DNA from 3 places in the Streptomyces sp. SID14515 genome. Region 3 is predicted to be linked to each of the others. Evidence: riboswitches for the same ligand, from Rfam matches in the RefSeq annotation. Region 3 holds a riboswitch; each other region holds the start of a gene.

Region 1 (9,466 bases), on a different contig from region 3:
GCGGCCTCCTCCTGACGCGGGTCCAGCTGGGACCAGAGCCCGCCCACCGTGCGGACGACCACGGCGTAGTTGAAGAAGACGTGGGCCAGCAGGATCGCCCACACGGTGGTGTCGAGGCGGACGCCCCAGAGTTCGTCGAGGAGCCCGCCGCGTCCGAGCAGCGCCAGGAACGCGGTGCCGACCACGACGGTCGGCAGCACGAACGGAACGGTGACGACCGCCCGCAGCAGCTGCTTGCCCGGGAAGTCGAAGCGCGCGAAGACATACGCCCCGGGCAGCGCGATCAGCAGGGTGAGCGCGGTCGAGGCGAGGGCCTGCCAGGTGGTGAACCAGAGGACGTCGAGAATGTCCGGGCGGGCCAGTACGTCACCGATCCGCCCGAACTGCCAGTCGCCGCCCGCCTTGAGCCCACGGCCGACGATCGCGGTCACGGGGTAGGCGAAGAACACCGCGAAGAACGCGACGGGCACGGCCATCAGGCCGAGCCGCACCGCGGCTCCACGCCGCCCGGCCCCCCGGACGGGCGGCGCGGGGCGGGTGGCCTTCTCCTTGGGCCCTACTTCAGGACCAGCGACTGCCACGACTGGATCCACTGCTCACGGTTGGCGGTGATCTTCTCGGGCGCGACGGTGGGCGGCGTCTCGACACTCTCGCCGTGCTTCGTGAACAGCTCCGGCAGCTTCGCGTCCTTCACGACCGGGTTCACGAACATGTTGAGCGGCATGTCCTCCTGGAACGTCTTGCTGATCATGAAGTCCAGCAGCGCCTTGCCGCCCGCCTCGTTCTTCGCCCCGGTCAGCAGCCCGGCGTACTCGGTCTGCCGGAAGCAGGTGCCGGTGGCGACCCCGGTGGGGGCCTCCTTGGGCTGCGGGTCGGCGTAGAGCACCTCGACGGGCGGGCTGGAGGCGTAGGAGACGACGAGCGGCCGGTCGGCCTTGGCCTTCTTGCCTCCCGCGGAGCCGGAGAACTCCTCGTTGTACGCCTGCTCCCAGCCGTCGACGACCTTGACGCCGTTGGCCTTGAGCTTCTTCCAGTACGCCTCGTAGCCGTCCTCGCCCTCGGCGGCGATGGTGCCGAGGAGGAAGCCGAGACCGGGTGAGGAGCTGGCGGCGTTCTCGGTGACGAGGAGGTTCTTGTACGCGGGCTTGACCAGGTCCTCGAAGGTTTTCGGCGGCGCGAGCTTCTTGTCGGCGAAGTACTTCTTGTCGTAGTTGACGCAGATGTCGCCGGTGTCGACGGGCGTGACGCGGTGCTTCTCGTCCGTCTGCGTGTCCGCCGTGACGGTGTCCAGGCCCTTGGCCTCGTACGCGGTGAACAGGCCGTTGTCGAGGGCGCGGGAGAGCAGGGTGTTGTCGACGCCGAAGAAGACGTCGCCGCGCGGGGAGCCCTTGGTCAGGATCTCCTGGTTGAGCGCGGCCCCGGCGTCGCCGCTCTTGAGGATCTCGACCGTGTAGCCGGTCTCCTTCGTGAACGCCTTCAGCACCTTGTCCGAGACGTTGAAGGAGTCGTGGCTGACCAGGGTGACGGTCTTGGAGCCGCTGCCCTTGGACGCCCCGGAGCCCGACGGGCCGTCGTCGCTGCCGCAGCCCGCGAGCACGGTGACGCCGAGAGCGGCGGCGAGCGCGGTCGCCGCGTACTTCGTGGTGGTGTTCATGTGATTCCTCCTGGAGGTGACCAGGAAGAGACGCGGCCCCGCCCGCTGTCCGGCAAACCGGAAGCGGGCAGGGCGCAACAGCTTGAGTAAGGTCCGAACTTCCTACCCGGAATGACCCGGGCGAGGTTCAGAGGGTCTGCGGCCAACCTGTCCTTGGTGCCGCACTCTCAGCGCTGTGGCGCTCCCCTGTCGGAATATGAAGTTGATTTCGGGCCCAGGCTACACCGGCGGTTTTCGGCCGGACCGTGAGGCCACCGGTCTTCACGAGGCCGCCCGGGAGCGGCTAGCGCTCGGAGGCCGCCAGCTGCCCGCAGGCCCCGTCGATCTCCTGGCCACGGGTGTCCCGGACGGTGACGGGCACGCCGTGGGCCGCGATGGCCTCGACGAACGCCTTCTCGTCCTCGGGCCGCGAGGCGGTCCACTTGGAGCCGGGCGTGGGGTTGAGCGGGATCAGGTTGACGTGCACCCGCTTGCCCTTGAGCAGCCGGCCGAGGAGGTCGCCGCGCCAGGCCTGGTCGTTGATGTCGCGGATCAGGGCGTACTCGATGGAGATCCGGCGGCCGGACTTCTCCGCGTACTCCCAGGCGGCGTCCAGCACCTCGCGGACGTTCCACCGGGTGTTGACGGGGACCAGGGTGTCGCGCAGCTCGTCGTCCGGGGCGTGCAGCGAGACGGCGAGGCGGCACTTGAAGCCCTCGTCGGCGAAGCGCAGCATGGCCGGGACCAGGCCCACGGTGGAGACGGTGATCCCGCGCTGGGAGAGGCCGAGGCCGTCCGGCTCGGGGTCGGTGAGCCGGCGGATCGCGCCGACGACGCGGTTGTAGTTGGCGAGCGGCTCGCCCATGCCCATGAAGACGATGTTGGAGAGCCGCGCGGGGCCGCCGGGCACCTCGCCGTCGCGCAGGGCGCGCATGCCGTCGACGATCTGGTGCACGATCTCGGCGGTCGACAGGTTGCGGTCCAGGCCGGCCTGTCCGGTGGCGCAGAAGGGGCAGTTCATGCCGCAGCCGGCCTGCGAGGAGATGCACATCGTGACGCGCTCCGGGTAGCGCATCAGGACGGACTCGACGAGCGTGCCGTCGTGCAGCTTCCACAGGGTCTTGCGTGTGGTGTCGTCGTCGCAGCTGATGTGCCGGATCACGGACATCAGGTCGGGGAACAGCGCCTCGGCGAGCTTCTCCCGCGAAGCGGCCGGGATGTTGGTCCACTCCGCCGGGTCGTGCGCGTACCGCGCGAAGTAGTGCTGCGAGAGCTGCTGGGCGCGGAACGGCTTCTCACCGGTCGCGGCGACCGCTTCCTTGCGCTCGGCGGGCGTGAGGTCGGCGAGGTGCCGCGGCGGCTTCTTGGCTCCGCGGGGCGCGACGAAAGTGAGTTCTCCGGGCTTAGGCATGGTTCATCCAGTGTGGCAGACAGACGGGTGAGGGCCCGCCGCCCTGTGGACGACGGACCCTCACTCGAAGAACGTGCAGGTGGGACAGGGTGCCGGTGTGCCGGGGAGCTCAGCCGGAGCCCACGAACAGCACCAGCAGCAGCCATACGACCGGTGCGGTCGGCAGGAGCGAGTCCAGCCGGTCCATGATGCCGCCGTGGCCGGGGAGCAGGGTGCCCATGTCCTTGATCCCGAGGTCCCGCTTGATCATGGACTCGCCCAGGTCGCCGAGGGTGGCGCTGGCGGCGACCGCGAAGCCGAGCAGCAGACCCTGCCACCAGGCGCCGCCGTCGATCAGGAACTCCATGCACAGCGCGCCGGCGACCATCGCGAAGGCGACGGCTCCGAACAGGCCCTCGCGGGTCTTGCCGGGGCTGATGCGCGGGGCGAGCTTGTGCTTGCCGAAGCGCCAGCCGACGGCGTAGGCCCCCGTGTCGCTGACCACGGTGAGGACCAGGAAGGTCAGCACCCGCCACGACCCGTCGTCCGCCGTCAGCAGCAGGGCGACGAAGGTGGCCAGGAACGGCACGTAGAACGCCGCGAAGACCCCGGCCGTGACGTCCTTGAGATACCCGTCCGGCGGCTCGGCCATCCGCCAGACCAGCACCGCGAGGGCCGTCAGGGCCATCGCGATCCAGGCCCCCTCGGGACCCCGCGCGTAACCGGCGACGACCATCGCGGCTCCGCCGACGGCCAGCGGCACCAGGGGCGCCTTGATGCCCTTGCGTTCCTGGAGGCGGGAGGTGAGCTCCCACAGGCCGACGACGACGGCGATCACTATCACGCCGATGAAGACGGCCTTCACGATGAACAGCGAGAGGCCGATGACGGCGCCGAGACCCACGCCGACCCCTATGGCGGCGCGCAGATCACGCCCCGCACGCTTCTTCTGCGGCGGGGGCGGCAGCGGGGTGGACATGGGCTCCTGCGGCATCTCGTCACGGAACAGGGGGCCGCTGACGTGAGCGGCATCCCTGTCCCGGTCGTCGCGGTCGGCTGCGTCTCTACCTGCGTCGGGCACGTCCGGCACGTTGGGCATGGGCCGAGTCTGCTGGGCATCACGCACATCGTGGGCAGGACCCGCCGGGGCAGCGCTCATCTCGGGCGTGCCCCAGTAACCGGCTCCTTGCGGGGCGCCCCAGGAAGAGTCGTTCATCAGACTTCGAGCAGCTCGGCTTCCTTGTGCTTGAGCAGCTCGTCCACCTGCGCGACGTACTTCGCGGTGGTGTCGTCGAGCTCCTTCTCGGCGCGGCGCACCTCGTCCTCGCCGGACTCCTTGTCCTTGACGAGCTTGTCGAGGTTCTCCTTGGCCTTGCGGCGGATGGAGCGGATCGAGATCTTGGAGTCCTCGGCCTTGGTCTTGGCGACCTTGATGTACTCCTTGCGGCGGTCCTGGGTGAGCTCGGGGAACGTCACCCGGATGATATTGCCGTCGTTGCTCGGGTTGACGCCGAGGTCGGAGTCGCGGATCGCCTGCTCGATGTTGCGCAGCGCGGTCTTGTCGAACGGCGTCACGACGGCCATCCGCGGCTCGGGAACCGAGAACGAGGCCAGCTGGTTGATCGGGGTCAGCGCGCCGTAGTAGTCGGCGACGATCTTGTTGAACATCGCCGGGTGCGCGCGGCCGGTACGGATCGCGGCGAAGTCCTCTTTCGCGACGACAACGGCCTTCTCCATCTTCTCCTCGGCCTCGAGGAGGATTTCTTCGATCACCACGTGCTCCTGCGTGTCTTGGGTGGGCCCGGCGTCGTCATCGCCGCGCCCTGCGGGTCCTGCGTCGCGTCCTCACCTGCACGGTGTCCGACCGGCAGGCCGTTGTCCATCCTGGGGGGCCGTCAGGCCCGGGTGCTCGCGTCGCTCACGAGCGTGCCGATCTTCTCACCCTTGACCGCGCGAGCGATATTGCCCTCGGCGGTCAGCTCGAAGACGAGGATCGGGAGCTCGTTGTCGCGGCAGAGCGTGATGGCGGTGGCGTCGGCGACCTTCAGGTCGCGGGTGATCACCTCGCCGTACTCCAGTGCGTCGAACTTGACCGCGTCGGGGTTGGTCTTCGGGTCGGAGTCGTAGACCCCGTCCACGCCGTTCTTCCCCATGAGCAGCGCCTCGGCGTCGATCTCCAGGGCGCGCTGGGCGGCGGTGGTGTCGGTGGAGAAGTACGGCATGCCCATGCCAGCGCCGAAGATCACGACGCGCCCCTTCTCCAGGTGCCGCACGGCACGGAGCGGGATGTACGGCTCGGCGACCTGGCCCATGGTGATGGCGGTCTGGACGCGCGAGTCGATGCCCTCCTTCTCCAGGAAGTCCTGGAGTGCCAGGCAGTTCATGACGGTGCCGAGCATGCCCATGTAGTCGGACCGGGCCCGGTCCATGCCGCGCTGCTGGAGCTCGGCACCACGGAAGAAGTTGCCTCCTCCGATGACCACCGCGATCTGGGCGCCGTCGCGTACGACGGCGGCGATCTCGCGGGCGATGGTGTGCACGACGTCGGGGTCGACGCCGAGGCCGCCGCCACCGGCGAACGCCTCACCGGAGAGCTTCAGCATGAAGCGCCCGGAGCCCTTGTCGTCGTCGTGCTTGTCGTCGGCCTGAATGGCGTCCGCGCCCTTGTCCATGGAAATTCTCCTCGTGCACATACGAAGAAGGCCATCGCCGGTGGGTCTGGTGTCCCTACAGCGGCAATGGCCTCCTCGTCAGATCTGCGGTCGTCCGGCGTGGGTGCGGCCGTCGACTGCACCAGACCCTATCGGGTCCGGTGCTGTTCGCCCGGACGGACTCAGATGCCGACCTTGATGCGCGAGAAGCGCTTCAGGGTGACACCGGCCTCGTCCAGGACCTTCTGGACGGACTTCTTGGCGTCCAGCGCGTACGGCTGGCCGAGGAGGGTGGCCTCCTTGAAGAAGCCGTTGACGCGACCCTCGACGATCTTCGGGAGCGCGGCCTCGGGCTTGCCCTCGGCGCGCGTGGTCTCCTCGGCGACGCGGCGCTCGGCCTCGACGACCTCGGCCGGGACGTCCTCGCGGGACAGGTACTTCGGGGCGAAGGCGGCGATGTGCTGCGCGATGCCCTTGGCCAGCTCGGCGTCGGCCTTGTCCAGCTCGACCAGAACACCGATCTGCGGGGGCAGGTCGGGCATGGTGCGGTGCATGTACACACCGACGTAGGCGCCGGTGAACTGCGCGAAGCGGTCCAGGACGATCTTCTCGCCGAGGTTGGCGTTGGCCTCGTCGACGTACGCCTGGACGGTCTTGCCGGACTCGATCTCGGAGGCGAGCAGCGCCTCGATGTCGGCCGGGGAGGTCGCGGCGACGTGCGCGGCGAGCGTGTTGGCGACGGCCTGGAACTTCTCGCCCTTGGCGACGAAGTCCGTCTCGCACTTCAGCTCGAGGATGACGCCGGACGTCTGGTCCTCGGAGATGAGGGAGACAACGGCACCGTTCTCGGCAGAACGGCCCTCGCGCTTGGCGACGCCCTTCTGGCCCTTGATACGGAGCGCCTCGACGGCCTTGTCGACGTTGCCGTCGGCCTCGTCGAGCGCCTTCTTGCAGTCCATCATGCCGGCGCCGGTGAGCTCGCGGAGCTTCTTGACGTCAGCGGCGGTGTAGTTCGCCATGAGTCTGTATGTCTCTCTCGAAGTCTGAAAGATCTACGGGTGAACGGCGGGGGCGACGCTTGTGGCGTCGGCCCCCGCCGTCAGCAGCCGTGACGGGTGTCAGGCCTGCTCGGCGTCCGCGTCGGCGGCCGGGGCGTCGGCGGCCGGAGCCTCGACAGCGGCCTCGGCCTCGGCGACGGCCTCGGCCGGCTTCTCGGCGTCGGCGACCTTCTCGGTCTCGGCGGAGGACTGGACCTCGGCGGCAGCCGCGGTCTCGTCCTTCTTGTCGCCCTCGAGCAGGTCGCGCTCCCACTCGGCGAGGGGCTCGCCGGCGGCCTTCTCGCCCGGCTTCGAGTCACCGGTGGCGGCACCGGAGCGGGCGATGAGGCCCTCGGCGACGGCGTCGGCGATCACGCGGGTGAGCAGGGTGACGGAGCGGATCGCGTCGTCGTTGCCCGGAATCTTGTAGTCGACCTCGTCGGGGTCGCAGTTGGTGTCGAGGATCGCGACGACCGGGATGTGGAGCTTGCGCGCCTCACCGACGGCGATGTGCTCCTTCTTGGTGTCGACGATCCAGACGGCGCTGGGCACCTTCTGCATCTCGCGGATACCACCGAGGGTCTTCTCCAGCTTGGCCTTCTCGCGCGAGAGGACCAGGAGCTCCTTCTTGGTGAGGCCGGAGGCGGCCACGTCCTCGAAGTCGATGAGCTCAAGCTCCTTCAGACGCTGAAGGCGCTTGTAGACGGTGGAGAAGTTGGTGAGCATGCCACCGAGCCAACGCTGGTTGACGTACGGCATGCCGACGCGCGTCGCCTGCTCGGCGATGGCCTCCTGGGCCTGCTTCTTCGTACCCACGAACATGATGGAGCCGCCGTGGGCGACGGTCTCCTTGACGAACTCGTAGGCGCGGTCGATGTACGACAGCGACTGGAGCAGGTCGATGATGTAGATGCCGTTGCGCTCGGTGAAGATGAAGCGCTTCATCTTCGGGTTCCAGCGACGGGTCTGGTGACCGAAGTGGACGCCGCTTTCCAGCAGCTCCCGCATCGTGACGACGGCCATGGCCGTACTCCTTGAGGTACTCGGTTATCGCGAGCGCAGGTTTGCGCTCGCGCCTGACGCCCCGACGCGCCGTGCCACGAGGGACCGAGGAGCGCGGCCACCTCCGAGAAGAGGGAGGTGGCGGGGCGTGCGAAGTCGACCCGGTGACCCGGATCGCCGTAAGAAGTGTACGGGACCGGCTGAGTGCCGGGTGACCGCGATGTCCACAACCGGATGACGGCGACGCCCACGGCCGGGTGGCGGCGATATCCACAACCGGCGAGTAGTCCACAGGAACGGTCCATGATCCCCGGAACCCCGGCCTCCGGGCCATCGTGGCGGCATGCGCCATCAGCCCGCCCCACACCACTCCCCCGCCCGCCGCACGCTGCTCCTGCTCCTGGCCCTGGTCCTGCCGCTCCCCCTGCTCGTGCTGTGCGGGCTGCTCCCGGCCGGGCCGTCCACGCCGGAAGCAGCTATCGCGCCGACCGGGGCCGCAGCGCCCTTGCCGAGTGCGGAAGCGGACGCCGCCGCGGACGTGAACGCAGACGACGGTGGCCGGAGCTGGCCGCTGGCCGGGAGGCCCGCGGTGTTACGGGGGTGGGAGCCGCCCGCCGGTCCGTACGGGCCCGGCCATCGCGGCGTGGACCTCGCGGCGGGGCCGGGCGCGCGGGTGCTGGCGGCCGCCGGGGGCCGGGTCTCGTTCGCGGGGCGGGTGGCGGGACGCGGGGTGCTCGCCATCGAGGTGGCTGGCAGCGGTTCGCCGCCGCTGCGCACCACGTACGAACCGGTGCGGGCGCTGGTCGAGGAGGGCGCGCGCGTACGGGCCGGGCAGCCGGTCGGGGTGCTGGAGGAGGGGCCGTTCCACTGCGCGGAGGGCTGCCTGCACTGGGGGCTGCGGCGCGGGGACGCTTATCTGGACCCGCTCTCGCTGCTGCCGCCCGCACTGCTGCGCAGGGGCCCTTCGCGGCTGCTTCCGGTGTTCGGTGTACCGGAGCCGGAGCCGGACGCCGTCCGGGTCAGCCGCTCACACCGCGCAGGACCATCGCGACGACGGTGTCCGCGATGACGCCCGGCTCCTCCGCGACGCCCAGTTCGATACGGCGCACGGCGGCGTCGACCGAACCCTGCAGGAGCATGGCGGCCAGCCTCGGCTGCTCGTTGCCGAGGTCGCCCAGCGCCTCGACGATCATGGCGATCAGCCCGCCGTGCGCGGCCCGGATCTTCTCGCGGGCGCCCGCGTCCAGCTCGCTCGCGGAGATCGCGACGACCGCGCGGTGGCGGCGGTCCCCGACGAGGTCGAGCTGCCGGCGCACATACGCCTCGATCTTCGCCTCGGGCGTCTCGGCGCGCTGCATGGCGTTCTCGACCTCGGCCGCCCAGACGGGGAAGTCGACGGCGCACAGCTCCTCGACCACGGCGGCTCGGGAGCGGAAGTACTCGTACACGGAGGACCGGGCGAGGCCCGTGCGCTCGGCGAGTGCGGGGAAGGTCAACGCCTCCGTACCGCCCTCGGACAGCAGGGAGCGCGCGGCGTCCAGGAGGGCGCCGCGCTGCATGGTCCGGTGCTCGGCCACGGAGGCCGCTCGAATCCTGGGCACGTGTCCACTCTACGGCGGCAGACGTGCGGGGGAAGGGCGCGGCGTCCGACCGAATGGCCGGAGAGGGCCGGAGAGGGCCGGGAAGGGGTCGTCAGCGGCCCGCGTCGGCGAGCTTCGCGCGGAGCTGCAGCACGGACTTGGTGTGGATCTGG
Region 2 (9,466 bases), on a different contig from region 3:
TGCTGTTCCTCTGCGAGGCGGTGGCGGACAAGATCCCGTACGTCGACTCGGTCTGGGACACGGCGCACACCGTGATCCGGCCGGTGGCCGGGGCGGTGATCGCCGCGCTGCTGGCCGGGGAGAGCGGTTCGCTGCCGGAGCTGGCGGCCGGGGCGATCGGCGGGTCCACGGCGCTGATGAGCCATCTGGTCAAGGCGGGCACGCGGATGGCGGTCAACACCTCTCCGGAGCCCTTCAGCAACGTCGGGATGAGCATCGCGGAGGACCTCGGGGTCGCCGGGGTCGTCACGTTCGCCATATTCCATCCGGTGGCGGCGGCCGTGATCGCGGCCGTGCTGCTGGTGCTCGGCATCGTCACCGTGGTCTTCCTCGCCTCGCGCATCCGCCGCTTCCTGCGCCGCCGGGCCCAGGGCCTGTCTGACAACTCCCGTCGTAGCCCGTAGGGCGGCCGCGCGGCGTCAGGCGCGTGCTCTCGGCGTGCCGGCCCCAGGACCTCGTACTGGACGTACTTGGGTCTGGGGCCGGCGCGGCGAGAGTGCGTGCATGGCGTCGTGAGGCAGGCGGGAGTTGTCGGACAGGCCCTGGCGCCGCGAGGAGAAACGGCTGGCCGGGACGGGTGGGCCCTGGCCTCCCGGCTGAGGTGTCAGTGCTGGTCGATAAAGTCACCGGCATGGCACGAATTGCGGTGATCGGCGCCGGGACGGGCGCGATGGCGGCGGCCGCCCGGCTCGCCATGGCGGGCGACAGGGTGACGGTGTACGAGCGGTCCGCGAGCTACGGCGGCTCGGTGGGCCGCCATGAGCACGAGGGCTTCGTCTTCGACACCGGGCCCGGGCTGCTGCACCTCCCCGCCGTCCAGCGCGATCTCTTCGTGAAGACCGGCAAGGAGTCGCTGGAGCAGTGCGTGACGCTGACCCAGGTCGATCCGGCGAGCCGTCATCTCTTCGCGGACGGCACGGCGGTGTCCCTGCCCAACGCCTCCCGGGCCGGGGTCGCCGCCGCCCTGGACGGCGCCCTCGGCGCGGGCGCCGGGGCACGCTGGAGCGACTTCATGGACCGGGCCCGGGACACCTGGGACCGCTCGCGGCGACCGCTTCTGGAGGAGCCCCTGCGGTCGGATCACCAGGTGCTGGGGCGCGATCCGTATCCGGCGGTGCGGCAGCGGCGGCTGCTGCGCGCGGCCCGGCGGGCAGGCACGGTCGCGGAGATCGGCGCGTGGGAGCTGGCGGACGACCGGCTCGCCGCCCTGCTCGACGGGTACGCGCTGTCCCACGGGCTCGACCCGCGCACCGCCCCCGCGAGCGCCGCGCTGCTGCCGTACATGGAGCAGACCTTCGGCAGCTGGTACGTGCTGGGCGGGATGCGTGAGCTGGCGCGGGCGGTGTACGAGCGGTGCGTGGCCCGCAGGGTGGAGTTCGTCTTCGGGGCCGAGGTGGTCCGGGTCGTCGAGAAGGACGGCCGGGCGGCGGGCGTGGAGCTGGCGGGCGGTGAGGTGGCCGAGGCGGACCGGGTGGTGCTCGGGGTCCGGCCGCGCCCGGATCTGGTGCCGGGTCAGCAGCCGGGGGGCGCGGGCGATGTGCCGGTCCGGGCGGGCTCCGGCGCGGGCGCGGCGGGCCGGTTCACGGTGCTGCTGTCGCTGCGCGGGGCCCGGGAGGCGGACGCGGTGCACCGGACCGTGGTGCACAGCGCGGAGGGGGCGGCGGAGCAGGAGGCGGTGTTCGGGGGCCGGGTCGCCGGACACCCCACCGTGACGGTGCTGCGCCCCGACGATCCGGCGACCCGCCCGGACGCGGAGCACGAGGCGGTGACGCTCACCGCGACGGTGGCTCCGCAGGGCCCGGTCGACTGGCGGGACGCGGAGGTGCGGCAGCGGTTCGCCGATGCCTTGGTGGAGCGGGCGGTCGCGGCCGTGCCCGGGCTGCGGGAGCGGATCCTGCACACCGAGGTCCGCACACCGGCGGAGACCGAGGCGGAGACGGGGGCCGAGGGCGGTGCGGTGCCGCCGCCCGCGCTGGCCGGGGCGGGCGGCGCGTATCTGCACCCGGGCAACCTCACCCGGCTGCCGGGGCTGTATCTCGCGGGCGGCTGGTCGCACCCCGGCGGCGGGCTCGCGCACGCCGGGATGTCGGGGACGCTGGTGGCCGGACTGGTCGTGGAGGGCGACGACTTCCGCGGCTCACGCTGAGAGAGGAGTACGGGCCGCCGCCCGGGGCCTGCCCCCGGCGGCGGCGCGGTCTCAGTAGCGGTACTGCTCGTTCTGGCCGGTGTCGTAGCCGTTGCCGTACGGGGCGGGCCCCGCGGGCTGCTCGGGCGGCATCGGGGGGTACTGCTCGGCGTCGCGCTGCTGCGGGACCCAGACACCGCCGGGCGGGGTGTCCGCGCCGTACGTCTCCGCGCCGTAGCTCTGGGCGTAGGCGTCGGCGTAACTCTGCTGTCCGCCCTGGCTGTCGTAGCCGTCGCCGTTGCCGTAGGCGTCGTAACCGCCGTAGGAGGGAGCTCCGTTGGTGGTGCCGATGTACGGGTCGGAGTAGGCGGCGTAGCTCTGCTGGCCGGTGCCGTAGTCGTACGTTCCGGCGTAGGGGTCCTGGGCGGGCTGCTGTTCGTAGCCGGTGTACGGGTCGTACGCGGCGTACTGCGGCTGCGCCGCGGGGTCGGCCTCGTGGCCCTGGTGGGCGTTGCCGTTCGCGTCGTAGCCGGTGTCCCCGTACACGCCGTACTGGCCGGTGTCGTCGGGCATCGGCTGCGGTTCGTAGACGGACGGCGCGGGCGGGACGGGCGGGGCCTGGTCGTACCCGGGGGCGGCGACCTCCAGGTCCGAGACCTCCAGCGTGGGTTCCTTCACAGCGGCGCCCTCGCCGCCGCCCCTGCGACGCCGGCTCTCCCCCGGGCTGCCGCCTATGGCCCAGCCGGTGGAGAAGCCGCGCCGGAAGGACAGCGTCACGAAGGTCTGGCCGGTGGCGAAGGCGATCGTGCCGACTACGATCACCGGAACGGAGGCCAGCAGCACCCCGACCACCACGCCGAGGAAGCCGGCGAAGGCGAGGAGCCGCCAGCGCAGTCGTGCCTTGTACTGCAGCAGCACCTCGCCGAGCAGCCACAGGGCCACCAGACCGAATGCGATGTAGAGGACCGTCCAGCCCACGCCCGCCCCCTCCTTCGGCCGTAGCCGCATCGGCGGCGGGTACGACCGGTCACGACTGCTTGTGCAGTCCGAGTTTTTCGTAGATTTCGAGCGTAGCCGTCGAGTTGTTGAGCGTGATGAAGTGCAGTCCGGGCACACCCTCGGACAGCAGCTTCGCGCAGAACTCCGTTGCGAACTCGATGCCAATGGAGCGTACAGCGGCCGGATCGTCCTTGGCTGCGAGGATGCGCTCTTTCAACGACGCGGGCACGGTCGCGTTGCTGAGCTGGGAGAACTTTTCCAATTGCTTCACGCTGGTAAGGGGCATGACCTCCGGGATCACCGGCGTTTCGCAACCCGCAGCGACCACGCGGTCACGCATCCGGAGATAGTCCTCCGGACGGAAGAACATCTGGGTGATCGCATAATCCGCGCCCGCCCGGCACTTGTCCACGAAATGGCCGATGTCCGTCTCCCAGTCGGTCGACCGGGGGTGCATTTCGGGAAATGCCGCGACGCCGACGCAGAAGTCGCCCGATTCCTTGATGAGTCGGACGAGGTCTGCGGCGTACTTCACGCCCTGCGGGTGCTCCACCCACGCGCCCATCGGGTCGCCCGGCGGGTCGCCGCGGACCGCGAGGATGTTCCTGATGCCCGCGTCGGCGTACTGCCCGACCATGTTGCGCAGCTCGGCGACGGAGTGGTTGACCGCGGTGAGGTGGGCGACCGGGGTCAGGGTGGAGTCGGCGGCGATCTGCTGGGTGGCTCGGACCGTCCCGGCACGGGTGGAGCCGCCGGCTCCGTACGTCACGGAGACGAAGCTCGGGCGGACCGCCTCGACGCGGCGCAGCGCGTTCCAGAGGTTCCGCTCACCTTTTTCCGTCTTGGGCGCCCAGAACTCGAAGGAGTACGACGTCTTGCCGGTCGCTAGCAGGTCACGCACCGTGCGCGCGTGATCCGTCCTGGTGGAGGGTGTGCCAAGGGCCATAAGGGGAGGTTAACCAGGGGGTGGACGCTCCCCCAACCAGAGCAGCAAACTTTGCGTCGTTTTGTCGGGCTCTTGTCCATCCCTCGGACAGGAGCCCGGGATATCCCCCATTCGCGCGAGCCGGAACACGTGGGTCGGGCGGCCCGGAAGGTCAGAGCGCGTGCGTCCGGATGCGTCGGGCCAGGTCGGCGGTGGCGGCGGCCGGGTCGTCGGCTTCCGTGATCGCCCGGACGACGACGACACGGCGGGCCCCGGCGTCCAGCACCTCGTCCAGATTGCCCGCGTCGATCCCGCCGATCGCGAACCAGGGGCGCGGCTGGTCGAGCGAGGCCGCGTGGCGCACGAGGCCGAGGCCGGGGGCGTGGCGGCCGGGCTTGGTGGGGGTGGGCCAGCAGGGGCCGGTGCAGAAATAGTCCACGCCGTCCTGGGCGACGGCCGCGTCGACCTCGGCCTCGGCGTGCGTGGAGCGGCCGATCAGCCGGTCGGCGCCGATGATCGCGCGGGCGGCGGGGACCGGCAGGTCGCCCTGTCCGAGGTGCAGGACGTCGGCGCCGATGGCGTGGGCGACATCCGCGCGGTCGTTCACCGCGAGGAGCTTGCCGTGCCGGCGGCAGGCGTCGGCGAACACGGCGAGGTGCTCCAGCTCCTCGGCGGCCTCCATGCCCTTGTCCCGGAGCTGGACGATGTCGACGCCCGCGGCGAGCACGGCGTCCAGGAAGGCGGGGAGGTCGCCCTGGCGCTTGCGGGCGTCCGTGCACAGATAGAGCCGGGCGTCGGACAGCTGCTCGCGAGGCGTGGACATGGTGGAACTCCCCCGTGGTCGTGGCGGTGCACGGGCCGCACCGGGCGGCCCGTGCTCCGCTTTCTGTCGTATCGGTCAGACGGCGAGCGCCTGGGCTCGGCGCTTCACCTCCGTACCGCGATTCTCGCTCAGCGCCTGTGCGGGGGTGCCGGGCAGGGTCGGGTCGGGAGTGAAGAGCCACTCCAGCATCTCTTCGTCGGAATAGCCGTCGTCCTTCAGGAGGGTCAGGGTGCCGGAGAGGCCCTTGACCACCTTGTCGCCGTCGATGAAGGCGGCGGGCACCTGGAGCGTCCGGTTCTCACCACGGCGTACGGCGATGAGCTGGCCCTCCTTGACCAACTGCCGTACGCGCGTCACCTGGACATCGAGCATTTCCGCGATGTCGGGAAGGTGGAGCCAGGCGGGGACGAGAGCATCGGTCTTTGCGTCAATCTCGGTCACAAGGACAAGCGTGCCATCCAGGACTGACAGTCGGTAGCCGGGCCGACCGTACGGGGGTCGGCCGCGGCGGGCCGGGGCCCTTCAGAGGGCGGCGGACTTCAGCGGTACGGCGGGGTCCGCCACCTTCTCCGGGTCGAGGGCGGCCCCCGACTCGATGAGCCTGCGGCCCTGGGCGAGGTCGCGCGGACGGCCCACGGCGAGCACGGCGACGAGCGCCCCGTCGCGCAGCCAGCACACCGACCAGGTCGCCTCCGACCCGTCGCCGCGCCACAGCAGGGTGTCGGCGTCCGCGTGGTGGCCGGCGTACTGCACGAAGCGGCCGAACTGCTCGGACCAGAAGTACGGGACGGGGTCGTAGACGGGGAGCGGTCCGCCGTCCTGGGCGGCCAGGATCGCGGCGGCCGCGGTGCGCGGGCCCTGGAGGGCGTTGTCCCAGTGGTGGACCAGCAAGCGGGTTCCGTAGCGGGCGGAGGGGAAGGAGGCGCAGTCCCCGACCGCGTACACATCGGGCAGCGTGGTGCGCAGTGCGCTGTCGGCGGTGACCGAGCCGTCCGGGCCGAGCTCCACCCCGGAGCCGGTCAGCCAGCCGGTGGCGGGGCGGGCGCCGATGCCGACGACCACGGCTCCGGCGGGCAGGGTGCGGCCGTCCGCGAGGATGACGGCCCCCTCCTCGACGCGGTCGACCCGGGCCCCGGTGAGGAGTTCAGCGCCGCTGTCGGCGTACCAGTCGGCCATCGGGGCGGCCACCTCGGCGGGCAGGGTGCCCGCGAGCGGGCGGGCGGCGGCCTCGACGACGGTGACGGCGCAGCCCGCGGCCCGGGCGGCGGTGGCGAACTCCGCGCCGATCCAGCCCGCCCCGACGACGACCACGTCGTGCTGCCGGTCCAGGACGGGCCGCAGCCGGGCGGCGTCGTCCAGGGTGCGCAGCAGATGGACGCCGGGCACGCCCTCGGTGCCGGGCAGGGTGATGGGCTCCGCGCCGGTCGCGAGGATCAGGGCGTCGTAGGGGACGGGCCCGTCGGCGGTGTCCAGCACATGGTCGGCGGCGCGCAGGGCGGTGACGTCCAGGCCGAGGCGCAGGGTGATGTCCAGCGCCTCGAAGTCGACGTCGAAGGCGGAGTCCTCGGCCTTGCCCAGCAGGACGGCCTTGGAGAGCGGCGGGCGGTCGTAGGGCTGGTGGGGCTCGGCGCCGATCAGGGTGACGGGCCCGGCGAAGCCCGCCTCGCGCAGGGCCACGGCGCTCTGCACGCCCGCCATGCCCGCTCCGACGACCACGACGCTCCGGTCCGGACTCTTCTCCGTCTGCTGCTCGCTCACCTGTCCACCTTAATCACCTGACGGGGCGTCAGGAAGGCGGTCGACGGAATGCCGGAACGACGGCCGTCAGGAGCGCACTTCCTCCACCACGCTCGTTCCGCTGCCCTCCTGGGACTCCCAGGCCCAGCGCTCCTCCAGCCGCACCCGGCCGTCCGCGAGGCCGACGACGGTGGAGAGGCAGTGTCCGGACGAGGTCGTTCCGTCCCGCTTGAGCTGGACGTAGCGGAAGTCCAGCGCGTCCCCGTCCCGGGTGCCGACGAGATGGCCGCGGACCACGTCGCCGCCCGTGTACTCGGCCCAGATCCGGCCGTCCTGCTCGTGGTACGTGAAGCGCGTGCGGGTACCGACCTGGCCCGGGGCCTGGTCGGCGACGGGCGACAGGACGAGTCCGTCGAGCGAACGGGCCACGGTGGGCGCTCCCTTACTGGCCGCGAGCGAGTGGGTCTAGGCTGGCCAAGGTAGAACACTCGCGGGAGCCCGGACGCACCGGGCTGAGAGGGAGGCTGGCCGGCCTCCGACCGTACGAACCTGCTCCGGGTCATGCCGGCGAAGGGAGGGGCTGGACACCCATGCGCGTCTCGGGGAAAACCTCAGGAGCCTCAAGGAGAATCTCCGGATCCGACGTCCTCGTCATCGGGGGCGGAATCATCGGTCTGGTCACCGCGTGGCGGGCCGCCCAGCGGGGGCTGCGCGTCACGGTGGCGGACCCCGCACCGGGCGGCGGCGCCGCACAGGTCGCGGCGGGCATGCTGGCCGCCGTCACCGAACTGCACTACGGCGAGCAGATGCTGCTCGGGCTCAACCTCGCCTCGGCCGCCCGCTATCCGGCGTTCGTGGCCGAGCTGGAGGAGGCGAGCGGCCGGGACACCGGCTTTCGCACCTGCGGCACGCTCGCCGTCGCGCTGGACGCCGACGACCGCGCGCATCTGCGCGAACTGCACGCCCTCCAGGAGCGTTCGGGGCTGGAGTCGACCTGGCTGAGCGGCCGTGAGTGCCGCCGCCTGGAGCCGATGCTGGCGCCTGGCGTCCGGGGCGGTCTGCGGGTCGACGGCGACCACCAGGTGGATCCGCGCCGCCTCGCCGCCGCACTGCGAGTCGCGTGCGAGCGGGTCGGGGTCGCGTTCCGCCGGACGACCGCCGAGCGGCTCACCGTCTCCGGGGGCCGGGCGGCCGGGGCGCTGCTCGGCGACGGCACGGAGTTCGCGGCCGATCAGGTCGTGCTCGCCGCGGGCAGCCTCAGCGGCCGGCTCGCGGGGCTCCCGCCGGAGCTCGTGCCGCCGGTCCGCCCGGTCAAGGGCCAGGTCCTGAGGCTCACCGTGCCACCGGCGTACGCCCCCTTCCTCAGCCGCACCGTGCGCGCCGTGGTCCGGGGCGGCCACCTCTACCTCGTACCGCGCGAGAACGGCGAGCTGGTCGTCGGCGCCACCAGCGAGGAGCAGGGCTGGGACACCACGGTCACCGCCGGCGGGGTGTACGAGCTGCTGCGCGACGCCCACGAGCTGGTGCCCGGCATCACCGAGCTGCCGCTCACCGAGACCCTGGCCGGTCTGCGTCCCGCCTCGCCCGACAACGCCCCGCTGCTCGGCCCGACCGCCCTGCCCGGTCTGCTGCTCGCCACCGGCCATCACCGCAACGGCGTCCTGCTGACCCCGGTCACCGGGGACGCGATGGCCGACGCCCTGACGACCGGCGAGCTGCCCGAGACGGCCCGCCCCTTCGCCCCCGGCCGTTTCGCGGCGGCCTCCCCCGCCGCCCCCGTACTCCAGGAGCAGCCCGTATGACCCAGCAGCCCGCCGTCCCGGAAGCCGCCGCCGTATCGGAAGCCGCCGCGACCGCCACCGTTTCCGTCTCGGTGAACGGGGAAGCCCGTACCGTTCCCGCCGGGACCGCCCTGGACGCCCTCGTCGCCACGCTGACCCCGGCCCGCTCCGGGGTCGCCGTCGCCGTCGACGAGAGCGTCGTCCCGCGCGGCCGGTGGGCCGCCACGACGCTCGGCGAGGGCGACCGCGTCGAGATCCTGACCGCCGTGCAGGGAGGCTGACCATGTCGGACGACGTCTTCTCGCTGGGGCCCGCCACCTTCGGCTCCCGGCTGATCATGGGCACCGGCGGCGCCCCGAGCCTGGAGGTGCTGGAGCGCTCGCTGATCGCCTCCGGCACCGAGCTGACCACCGTGGCGATGCGCCGGCTCGACCCGACGGTGCGGGGTTCGGTGCTCTCGGTGCTGGAGCGGCTCTCCATCCAGGTGCTGCCGAACACCGCGGGCTGCTTCACCGCCGGAGAGGCCGTGCTGACCGCCCGGCTGGCCCGGGAGGCGCTCGGCACCGACTGGGTGAAGCTGGAGGTGATCGCGGACGAGCGGACCCTGCTGCCCGACACCGTCGAGCTGCTGGACGCGGCGGAGACCCTGGTGGACGACGGGTTCGTCGTACTGCCCTACACCAACGACGATCCGGTGCTGGCCCGGAAGCTGGAGGACGTGGGCTGCGCGGCGATCATGCCGCTCGGCTCCCCCATCGGCTCCGGGCTCGGCATCCGCAACCCGCACAACTTCGAGCTGATCGTCGAGCGGGCCGGGGTGCCGGTGATCCTCGACGCGGGCGCCGGGACGGCCTCGGACGCGGCGCAGGCGATGGAGCTGGGGTGCGCGGCCGTGATGCTGGCCTCGGCGGTGACCCGGGCCCAGGAGCCGGAGCTGATGGCGGGTGCGATGCGTCACGCGGTGGAGGCGGGCCGACTGGCCCACCGTGCCGGCCGGATTCCGCGTCGCCACTTCGCCGAGGCGTCGTCGCCGGTGG
Region 3 (9,466 bases):
GGTCTGCTGCTCCGAGTCCACCGTGTACGCGGCCACCGAGCCGCCCATCACGACGCTCTCGCTGAAGCCCCGCCGCATCGGCACGGCCGTCGTCCAGCTCCTCATCGACGCCATCGAAGGCGTCGAACACGACGGGCCGGTGGAGCAGGTCATACCGACGGAGCTCATCGTCCGGACCTCCTCGCAACGCCGTCCACCACGCACCACGGTCAGTGCGCCGCGCTCCCCCAGCGGGGATTGATCGGCTCTTTTCGGACCAATCGGCCGGTGAACCGTGCGTGCGCCCGGATTCACCACCCCTGGTGCGTCACACAGATCGATCCGCATTCCTATGATGGGCGCACGACACCGCGGACCACCTCTACCAGGCAAGGCCCGTCAGGTGTACGGCGGCGCGACGGTGGTGGAGGGGTCGATGACTCAGGGGGCCGGTCAGGAACCCGTGGTGCGGACGGCGACGTTGCGTGACTTCCGGGTTCCGCCGTATGCGCAGACACCCGTGCCACCACAGGCACAGGTGGCACCTCCTTCCTCGGTGCCGCCCCGTGCGCCGGGCCCGAACCCGCCGGCGCCGGGCGCTCCCGTCCCGCCGGGCGCTTCATTTCCGCAGCGGGCTCCCGCGCCGCCCCGGCCGCCGCATCCCGGCAACGCCGTCGTGGGCGACGAGCAGCCGGAGGGCTACACACCGACCGAACGGGACCTCCCGGTCATCCGGCGCGGCGACACGGTCCAGGTGCAGACCGTCGCCGAGCCGGCCCCCGTGGCCGAGGACGGTCTCGGCCCGCTCTTCGTCGTCGGCGACGTCCACGGCTATCTGGACGAACTGCTGGCCGCCCTCGGCGAGCAGGGCCTCATCGACGCCGACGGGAACTGGGCCGCGGGCAACGCCCGGCTGTGGTTCCTCGGCGACTTCACCGACCGCGGTCCGGACGGCATCGGGGTCATCGATCTCGTCATGCGGCTCTCCGCCGAGGCGGCGGCGGCCGGCGGCTACTGCAAGGCCCTGATGGGCAACCACGAGCTGCTGCTGCTCGGCGCCAAGCGGTTCGCCGACACCCCCGTCAACTCCGGGGCCGGCACCGCCACCTTCCAGGCCGCCTGGCTGCTCAACGGCGGCCAGAAGACCGACATGGAGCGCCTCCAGGACGTCCACCTCCAGTGGATGTCCCGGCTCGACGCGGTCGTCGAGGAGGACGGGCATCTGCTGATGCACTCCGACACGACGGCCTACCTCGACTACGGGTCCACCATCGAGGACGTCAACGACACGATCACGGCCATTCTCACGCGTAACGACGCGGACGAGTGCTGGGACCTCTTCCGCAAGCTGACCAAGCGGTTCGCCTTCCGGGACGAGGGCGGCGCCGACGCGGTGCGCGAGCTGATGGCGACGTACGGCGGACAGCGCGTCGTCCATGGTCACAGCCCTATTCCGTACCTCCTGGGCGAGGTCGGCACGGAGGACGGCGAGGACACGTCGGGCCCCGTGATCAACGGCCCGCACGTGTACGCGGACGGCCTCGCCATCGCCATGGACGGCGGAGTGACCATGGCCGGAAAGCTGCTGGTGGTTCAACTCCCGCTGCATGCCTGAGCGTCGGCGGGGAAGGCGCTTCAGGTTCCGCCTGCACCGACCTCGCCGATCACCGGACCCGTCACCGGGCCCAATTCTGGAAACACACTGTCACCCCGTGCCGTGAGCGCTCTACCATCGGCGTATCAGTGGCAGGCTCTCCTCCGTTTCCGCCCGATCGCCCGGTCCACGCGGGCAGCCGGGCACCGACGGAGCATCGGGGGATGCAGATGACAAGCGCTCCGCACCTGCTGGCCGAGGACGGACCCGAGTACGAGCGGATCCTGGGCGACGCACTGCGCCACGCTCATGAACGCCCGGACCTGGAGGGCGTCGGTGACCGGCTCAACACCGAACAGCTGCGCACGATGGCGCTCAGCGCCACGGCGCTGATCACCGCGGCCGCGGCCACCGAGTACGAGCACTACGTCGAGGCCCGGGGCGAACTGCGCCGGGCGTCGGCCACCGAAGCGGCCGAAGGGATCCCGGCCGTGGACGGGCCGCAGAGCACGGCGGCCGGATCGGGGGCCGGCATAGGCGCGGTCGTCACGGTCCTGACCCCGCTGCTGGCCGGCACCGCGGCCGTCATCTTCCTGCTCGTCGGCTACCTGCTGAAGGCGGTCAGCCCGTCGGTGGCCTTCGGCGACTCGATGGTCGCCGCCGGGTGGTTCTTCGCAGCGGTCGCCGCCGCCGCGATCCTGGTCGCGGCCGTCGGACTGCTCGTCACCGCGCTCCGCAACGGCACGACGTCCCTGGCGGCCGAGGACGAGGAACAGGAGCTTCCGGAGGAGGTCGCGCGGGCCCGGGAGGCCTGGCGCCACGCCCTGCTGGAGCGCGGCATCCTCCCGTTCCTCCGGGACGCCCTGGCCGACCCCACCGCGGGACCCGCCGCGCGGACCCCGCACCGTTCGCCCAACCGCATCCCGAAGATGGGCTACAGCAGGCCGGACTTCTCCGGCCCGGACGACGGACCGGCGGCCGGCCCCCGGCCGACCTTCACCAGCCCCGATTTCACCAGCCCGGACTTCGGCGGCCCGGAGCACCAGCCGGACTGACGGGCGGCGGCCCGGGGCCGACTTCCGCTTCCGGATCCGGTCCCGGCTCCGGCTCCGGTCCCGGACGCACCGCGGGCCGGGGCGGCAAGTGCCGCGCCCGGCCCGGGGAGACGCTCCGGACGGACCGGAGCGGTGGATCAGATGGCCTGCGGAGCCAGCTTCGGGTTCACGCCGTACTGGTTCGTCTCCGGCTTGCCCTCCGAGGCGAGGAAGACGATCAGGATGATGAAGCCGACCAGCGGGACGAACGCTATGAAGAACCACCAGCCCGAGCGGCCGGTGTCGTGCAGCCGGCGCACCAGGACCGCGAGCGACGGGACGAGAATCGCCACGGCGTAGATGTAGGACAGGAAGTCCGCACCGATCAGGCCGCCGACGATCGTGAGCACCAGGCTGATGACGAAGCTGATGAGCGTGAACATCCAGTACTCCTTGCGGCGCGCACGTCCGCTGAAGCCTGCGTAGTTCTTGAGTACTGACAGGTACCAGTCCATGGTGATTCCCCTCCCCGGGCCCCTGTTCAAGGGCCGCCGAATTTCAGCCAAGCAAGCCGGAAAGTAAGCCACGGATAAGGAAAGGGTCAAGCGCAGGTGAGCTGCGGGCCAAACGTACATCCAGCTGCCACACGACTGTGTCCATACTGTCGCTTAACAAGGTGAGTTAACCGGCCAAACAACCGTGAACCAGCTGTAGTTACTCGTAAGGCGCGGAACGCCCGGATGCTTCCGGCCCCGGATCAGGCCTCGGCGGCCCGTGATCGCGGCTGCGGACGGTCCTCCGGAGTCGGCCCCGTGGCCAGAAGTGCCTCACCGGTCGCGTAGAGCTCGATCAGCAACGGCCGCAGCGCCCGGCCGCCGCCGGTCAGGGTGTAGCGGGTACGGACGGGGAATCCGCGCCGGCGCTCCACCGACAGCAGGCCGCGCTCGCGCAGTTCCCGGAGCCGCTGGCTGAGAACCTTCGCCGAGAGCTCCGGCAGTCGCTCCCTCAGCTCGGAGAACCCGAGCGGGCCGCCCATGAGTTCGCGCAGCACCAGGGTGGTCCAGCGGCCCGACACCGCGGCGAGGGCCACCTCGACCGGGCAGTCCGGCTCGGGACGGGCCGTGCGGCCACGGGCGGTCGGCGTCAGTTCCCGGTCGCCGGCCGCGTGGGTATCCGTTGGGTGACTCTCGTCGACGAGCTGTTCACTGACGGCATGACGCATTCCACCAGTGTGCATCTGACCACCGTCGCCGCCGAGCACCCGTACGTCCTGGAGCGGGCGTTCAACACCTTCGACCCCGAGAGCGTCGACCGGCTGTACGAGGCGGACGCGCTGTTCGTGCCCCGGCCCGGTCACCTCACGACCGGCCCCGGCCGGATACCGGCCCCGGCCGGATACCGGCCCACCGGGACTTCCTCGCGCTGCGCGTCCCGATCCGGGTGGCCCCGCGCCGCACCTATGTCTCCGGCGGCCTGGCGCTCCTGATCGTCGACTGGGTGGTGGAGGGCAGGGCGGCGGACGGCGGACAGGTCCGGATCGCGGGCACGGCGACGGACGTCGCCCGCCGGGGCTCCGACGGGTTCTGGCGTTACGTCATCGACAACCCGTTCGGCACGGCGGTGGACGGCCCCGCGGAGGTGGGCCCGGCGGACTCGGCCGCCGGACCCACCTGACCTGCCGGGGTACCGGAGCGGGTCAGTCGGCGATGGGCAGGTAGACCCGGTTGCCGGCGGCCGCGAACTCCTTCGACTTCTCGGCCATGCCCTCCTCGATCTCCTCCTGCGATCCGCCGTGCTGACGGCGGATGTCCTGGGAGATCTTCATCGAGCAGAACTTCGGCCCGCACATCGAGCAGAAGTGCGCCGTCTTCGCGGGCTCGGCGGGCAGCGTCTCGTCGTGGAACTCCCGGGCCGTGTCCGGGTCGAGGGCCAGATTGAACTGGTCCTCCCACCGGAACTCGAACCGCGCGTCGGAGAGCGCGTCGTCCCACTCCTGCGCGCCCGGGTGCCCCTTGGCCAGGTCGGCCGCGTGGGCGGCGATCTTGTAGGTGATCACGCCCGTCTTCACGTCGTCCCGGTTGGGCAGCCCCAGGTGCTCCTTGGGCGTGACGTAGCAGAGCATCGCCGTGCCCCACCAGGCGATCATCGCGGCGCCGATGCCGGAGGTGATGTGGTCGTACGCCGGGGCGACGTCCGTGGTCAGCGGGCCGAGTGTGTAGAACGGCGCCTCCTCGCAGATTTCCTGCTGGAGGTCGATGTTCTCCTTGATCTTGTGCATCGGGACATGCCCGGGGCCCTCGATCATGGTCTGGACGCCGAACCGCTTGGCGATCGTGTTCAGCTCGCCCAGGGTGCGCAGCTCGGCGAACTGCGCCTCGTCGTTGGCGTCCGCGATCGACCCGGGACGCAGCCCGTCGCCCAGCGAGTAGGTGACGTCGTAGGTCGCGAGGATCTCGCAGAGCTCCTCGAAGTGCTCGTAGAGGAACGACTCCTTGTGGTGCGCCAGACACCAGGCCGCCATGATCGAGCCGCCGCGCGAGACGATGCCGGTCTTGCGACGGGCCGTCAGCGGGACGTACGGCAGGCGCACGCCCGCGTGCACCGTCATGTAGTCCACGCCCTGCTCGGCCTGCTCGATGACGGTGTCCTTGTAGATCTCCCAGGTCAGCTCCTCGGCCCGGCCGTCGACCTTCTCCAGGGCCTGGTAGAGCGGGACGGTGCCGATCGGCACGGGGGAGTTGCGCAGCACCCATTCGCGGGTGGTGTGGATGTTGCGGCCGGTGGACAGGTCCATGACCGTGTCGGCGCCCCACTTGGTCGCCCAGGTCATCTTGTCCACCTCCTCCTCGATGGAGGAAGTGACGGCCGAGTTGCCGATGTTGGCGTTGACCTTCACCAGGAACCGCTTGCCGATGATCATCGGCTCGATCTCGGGGTGGTTCACGTTGGCCGGCAGCACGGCCCGGCCCGCCGCGATCTCCTCACGGACGACCTCGGCCTCGACGTTCTCCCGGATCGCCACGTACTCCATCTCCGGGGTGATCTCCCCCCGCCGGGCGTACGCGAGCTGAGTGACGGGACGTCCGTCGCGGCTGCGGCGCGGCTGGCGCGGACGGCCGGGGAACACGGCGTCGAGGTTGCGCAGTCCGCCGCGCGGCGAAGTGTGCTTGAGCCCGTCGTCCTCGGGGCGGACCGGACGGCCCGCGTACTCCGCGGTGTCACCGCGGGCGATGATCCAGTTCTCCCGCAGGGGCGCGAGGCCCCGGCGGACATCGGTGTCGATTCCGGGATCGGTGTACGGCCCCGACGTGTCGTACAGCGTCACGTCCTTGCCGTTGGTGAGGTGCACCTGTCGGACCGGCACCCGGAGGTCCGGGCGCGAGCCCTGGACGTACCCCTTGTGCCAGCCGATGGACTTCCCGGCCTCGTCGTTCGGAACCGTGCCGTTCGGCGTTCCGTCGTTCTGTTTCGAGGCAGGCGTGCGTGCGTCCGCTGTGGTCATGAGACCTACTCCCTACGCCGGCATTACCCGGTAACAGGTTCGGCGGTCGGCGCAGCGTGTCCCGTACGGATGTACGGCGGTCAGCGCCCTCTCAGCCCGGTGCTCCGAGCTCCCGCGTGTGCAAAGGTGCCTCCACGCTAGCGTCCTTTCCGGCGAGCTGACCAGAGGGCCCTCCCGTTCTTGCGATGATCGCCCCGTGACCTCCCCCCAAAGCGACCCCGCGCCCCAGCCGCCCCAGGGCCACTCACACGGCCACACGCACAGCCACGGACCCGCCGCTCCCGTCTCCAAGCATCTGCGCAAGGTCATCGCCGCTGTGGTGATCCCGTTCGCCACGGCGGTCGTCGTCGGCCTGATCGCGTTCTGGCCCGGCGGCGTGCCCGACCACGAGCGCACCGGCGTCGGATTCGACCGGCAGACCCAGGACGGCAAGGTCGTCCAGGTCGTCAAGGTCGACTGCGCGGACGTCAACGCCGCGCAGGTGCCTCCGACCGGGGACACCTCCACGCCCTCGGGCCGGGAGGCCGTCAACGAGCAGGAGGGGGAGTGCGCGAAGGCCACCATCGAGGTGACCAGCGGCGACGAGAAGGGCCGCAGGTTCGTCGAGGTGGTCCAGCCGGACGCGCCCCGGCAACTGAAAGAGGGTCAGGGCGTGGTCGTGGCGTACGCGCCCGACGCGCCGCGCGACCTCCAGTACTCCGTGACCGACGTGGACCGGAAGTTCCCGATGGCGCTGCTGGCCGGGATCTTCGCGCTGGCGGTGGTCCTGGTGGGCAGGCTCCGCGGAGTGATGGCGCTGGTGGCGCTGGCCGTGTCGTTCGCCGTACTGACCCTGTTCATCCTGCCGGCGATCCTTCAGGGATCGAATCCGCTGGTCGTGGCGGTGATCGGGGCCAGCGCGATCATGCTGGCGGCGCTCTATCTCTGTCACGGGGTGACGGCCCGTACATCGGTCGCGGTCGTCGGCACGCTGATCTCGCTGCTGCTGATCGGGCTGCTGGGCTCCCTGTTCATCGGCTGGGCGAGCCTCAGCGGCAACACCGACGACAACACCGGCCTGATCCACGGCCTCTACCCGGACATCGACATGAGCGGTCTGCTGCTGGCCGGCATCATCATCGGTTCGCTCGGGGTGCTCGACGATGTGACGGTCACCCAGACCTCCGCCGTCTGGGAACTGCACCAGGCGGACCCGGAGATGGGTTGGAAAGGGCTGTACCGGGCAGGTATCCGCATCGGGAGGGACCACATCGCCTCGGTGGTCAACACCCTGGTGCTGGCGTACGCGGGCGCGGCGCTCCCGCTGCTGCTGCTCTTCTCCATCGCCCAGAGCAGTGTGGGAACGGTGGCCAACAGCGAGCTGGTCGCCGAGGAGATCGTCCGCACGCTGGTCGGGTCGATCGGCCTGGTCGCCTCGGTGCCGGTGACCACGGTGCTCGCCGCGCTGGTCGTCTCCGCGGACCGCCCGGGGTCCGGCGGCGCACAGACGGCTACGGCCGCGCCCGCGCGGAGCGGCCGGGGCCGTCGGCGCAAGAAGTGATGACGGACCGGCGGCACAGGACGGGATGACGGACCGTCGGCTGTACCCACCCGGTCAGCCGGCGTTCTGCTCCTCGGCGAGGATGCGGCCGAGCGCGTCCTCGAGGTTCCCGTCGAAGTCACCCTGCGTGTGCTCCTGACCGAGCGGCACGAGCTTGTCCGTCCGGTCGAGAAACGCCACCAGTGGCGCCGTCCCCGCCCGGAACAGCGCACGGTCCGCGCCGACCTGGAGCCGGATGTGCACATCGCCGAGGCCCTCGGGCTCGGTCGGACCGATGTGCACATCGCCGTCGCCGCTCGGGCTGTTGAGCCCGTCCAGCAGCAGTTCGCGGCCGAACGCCCAGGTCACAGGGGCATCGCCGGGCAGGTGGAACGTCATCCGGATGGCGTACGGATCGCCGACCTCGTACCGGAGCTCCACCGGAATACGGAACGAGAGCTCCTCGGAGACGAGGAAGCTCATCATGACCTCTGCTTGAACCGACTCGCGCATCGTTCAACCCCGCAGTAGATGAAACTGGCCAGGAATGATCCCCCATGGCCCTATTGACGCCATCGTGGTGCACGCGATAGCAGATCACAAGGAGTGATTTTTCAGATACTGATAGAGAACACGAACGAACGCAAGAGGCTGGCGACTTCGCCACGTAGCTGTTCGACTGCGGGCAGCAACCGATCTTCCCGGTCCAGGGGTACGGAAATGGCCATCGCCGCAATGGTGGCACCGGCCGTGACGGGAATCGCGGCGCACACGGTCCCCAGTGCGTACTCCTGGCGTTCGATGACCGGTTCACCTCGTCGGAGGGTGCGCAGGCGTTCCAGAAGTGTGGCGCGATCTCGCACTGAGTAACGGGTGAGAGGGCGCACGGGGTGCCGGTCGAGGTGGTCCTCGCGGGCCCGCTCGTCGAGTTGGGCGAGCAGACACTGGCCGATGGCGTGCGCGTGGGCGGTCTCCCGGAACGAGGCCCACTCCTCCACCGCCGGGGTGTCGGGGGCGTCCGCGACCGCGATGAGCTCGATCTCGCCGTCGCAGTAGACGGCGCAGTACACCGGAGCGCCGATGACGTCGCGCCAGTGGCCGAGGGAGTCGGCGACGGACGCGGGGCGCGGGCGGCTCCTGACGCCGGGGGCGGCGGTCAGGTTCTCGGCGGCCGCGCCGAAGTGGAAGACACCGTTCTCGCGGCGGAGATAGCCCTCATGGGTGAGGGTCCGCAGCAGGTGGTAGGCGGTCGGCAGCGGAAGCCCCGCCTCACGTGCCAGCTGCTTGGCGGGAGCCCCGTCCCGATGGGCGCCCACAGCCTCCAGCAGCCTCAACGCCCGTTGAACCGAACCGATCAACGTCGGGACAGCGGTGCTCGATGCCGTGGTCAAAGGTCACCCCCAGGCATGGTGACGGGCCGTCGGCCCTCCTGTGGGGGCCGCCCCCACAGGCCTGCCGCGATCCTGAGGACCGGAGGGGACCGGAGATCCGGTGACCCGTGACCGGCGAGGACCGGTCCGGGCGCCGGCGATCGGAGGCCAACGACCGGACTGTCGTACCCAGGACCGATCAGGCGATCGATGTGGTGACGGAAGGTCACATTCCGGATGGCGGCAGCGTTTCGCCACTGTATCGGCCGCTTGCGGCAGACGGGTGGTTTCCTCCGGGACTTAGCTCTGCTGGGCTAATCCGCCCGGGACGCTGACCGCGCCCTCGTCCTTCGGGACCGGGCCGGACGGAGCGGGCCTGGTCGGACGGAACAGGCCGGCCCCCGCGCCGGCCCGGGATCCGTGTTCTACCAGTCACCGCGCGAGGACGACGACATGAACTTGCGGACG

The links. Region 3 has a riboswitch for thiamine pyrophosphate ahead of thiC (phosphomethylpyrimidine synthase ThiC). Riboswitches for the same ligand answer to the same signal wherever they lie in the genome.
Region 1: linked by a shared signal. The riboswitch ahead of G3I54_RS32920 (thiamine ABC transporter substrate-binding protein) and the one ahead of thiC (phosphomethylpyrimidine synthase ThiC) in region 3 are both predicted to bind thiamine pyrophosphate.
Region 2: linked by a shared signal. The riboswitch ahead of thiO (glycine oxidase ThiO) and the one ahead of thiC (phosphomethylpyrimidine synthase ThiC) in region 3 are both predicted to bind thiamine pyrophosphate.

Annotation. Positions count from the first base shown of each region.
Region 1 is NZ_JAAGMH010000136.1:61,610-71,075, reverse strand. Features, by position in the region: gene G3I54_RS32925 (iron ABC transporter permease) at 1-476, opposite strand, end outside; gene G3I54_RS32920 (thiamine ABC transporter substrate-binding protein) at 557-1,654, opposite strand; TPP riboswitch at 1,736-1,852, opposite strand; gene rlmN (23S rRNA (adenine(2503)-C(2))-methyltransferase RlmN) at 1,938-3,044, opposite strand; gene G3I54_RS32910 (phosphatidate cytidylyltransferase) at 3,154-4,239, opposite strand; gene frr (ribosome recycling factor) at 4,239-4,796, opposite strand; gene pyrH (UMP kinase) at 4,919-5,695, opposite strand; gene tsf (translation elongation factor Ts) at 5,857-6,693, opposite strand; gene rpsB (30S ribosomal protein S2) at 6,793-7,734, opposite strand; gene G3I54_RS32885 (M23 family metallopeptidase) at 8,057-8,782, shown strand; gene G3I54_RS32880 (TetR/AcrR family transcriptional regulator) at 8,733-9,290, opposite strand; gene whiG (RNA polymerase sigma factor WhiG) at 9,406-9,466, opposite strand, start outside.
Region 2 is NZ_JAAGMH010000067.1:14,110-23,575, forward strand. Features, by position in the region: gene G3I54_RS12920 (DUF4126 domain-containing protein) at 1-443, shown strand, start outside; gene G3I54_RS12925 (NAD(P)/FAD-dependent oxidoreductase) at 671-2,185, shown strand; gene G3I54_RS12930 (hypothetical protein) at 2,237-3,142, opposite strand; gene metF (methylenetetrahydrofolate reductase [NAD(P)H]) at 3,192-4,109, opposite strand; gene thiE (thiamine phosphate synthase) at 4,261-4,911, opposite strand; gene G3I54_RS12945 (Rv2175c family DNA-binding protein) at 4,987-5,352, opposite strand; gene G3I54_RS12950 (FAD-dependent oxidoreductase) at 5,434-6,669, opposite strand; gene G3I54_RS12955 (hypothetical protein) at 6,736-7,077, opposite strand; TPP riboswitch at 7,129-7,241, shown strand; gene thiO (glycine oxidase ThiO) at 7,239-8,450, shown strand; gene thiS (sulfur carrier protein ThiS) at 8,447-8,710, shown strand; gene G3I54_RS12970 (thiazole synthase) at 8,713-9,466, shown strand, end outside.
Region 3 is NZ_JAAGMH010000040.1:62,856-72,321, forward strand. Features, by position in the region: gene G3I54_RS07590 (LacI family DNA-binding transcriptional regulator) at 1-241, shown strand, start outside; gene G3I54_RS07595 (metallophosphoesterase) at 416-1,594, shown strand; gene G3I54_RS07600 (hypothetical protein) at 1,798-2,628, shown strand; gene G3I54_RS07605 (DUF805 domain-containing protein) at 2,766-3,122, opposite strand; gene G3I54_RS07610 (helix-turn-helix domain-containing protein) at 3,365-3,829, opposite strand; gene G3I54_RS39355 (hypothetical protein) at 3,821-4,093, shown strand; gene G3I54_RS39360 (hypothetical protein) at 4,105-4,281, shown strand; gene thiC (phosphomethylpyrimidine synthase ThiC) at 4,304-6,109, opposite strand; TPP riboswitch at 6,102-6,235, opposite strand; gene G3I54_RS07625 (YibE/F family protein) at 6,306-7,649, shown strand; gene G3I54_RS07630 (SsgA family sporulation/cell division regulator) at 7,704-8,141, opposite strand; gene G3I54_RS07635 (helix-turn-helix domain-containing protein) at 8,243-9,019, opposite strand; gene G3I54_RS07640 (DUF5326 family protein) at 9,424-9,466, opposite strand, start outside.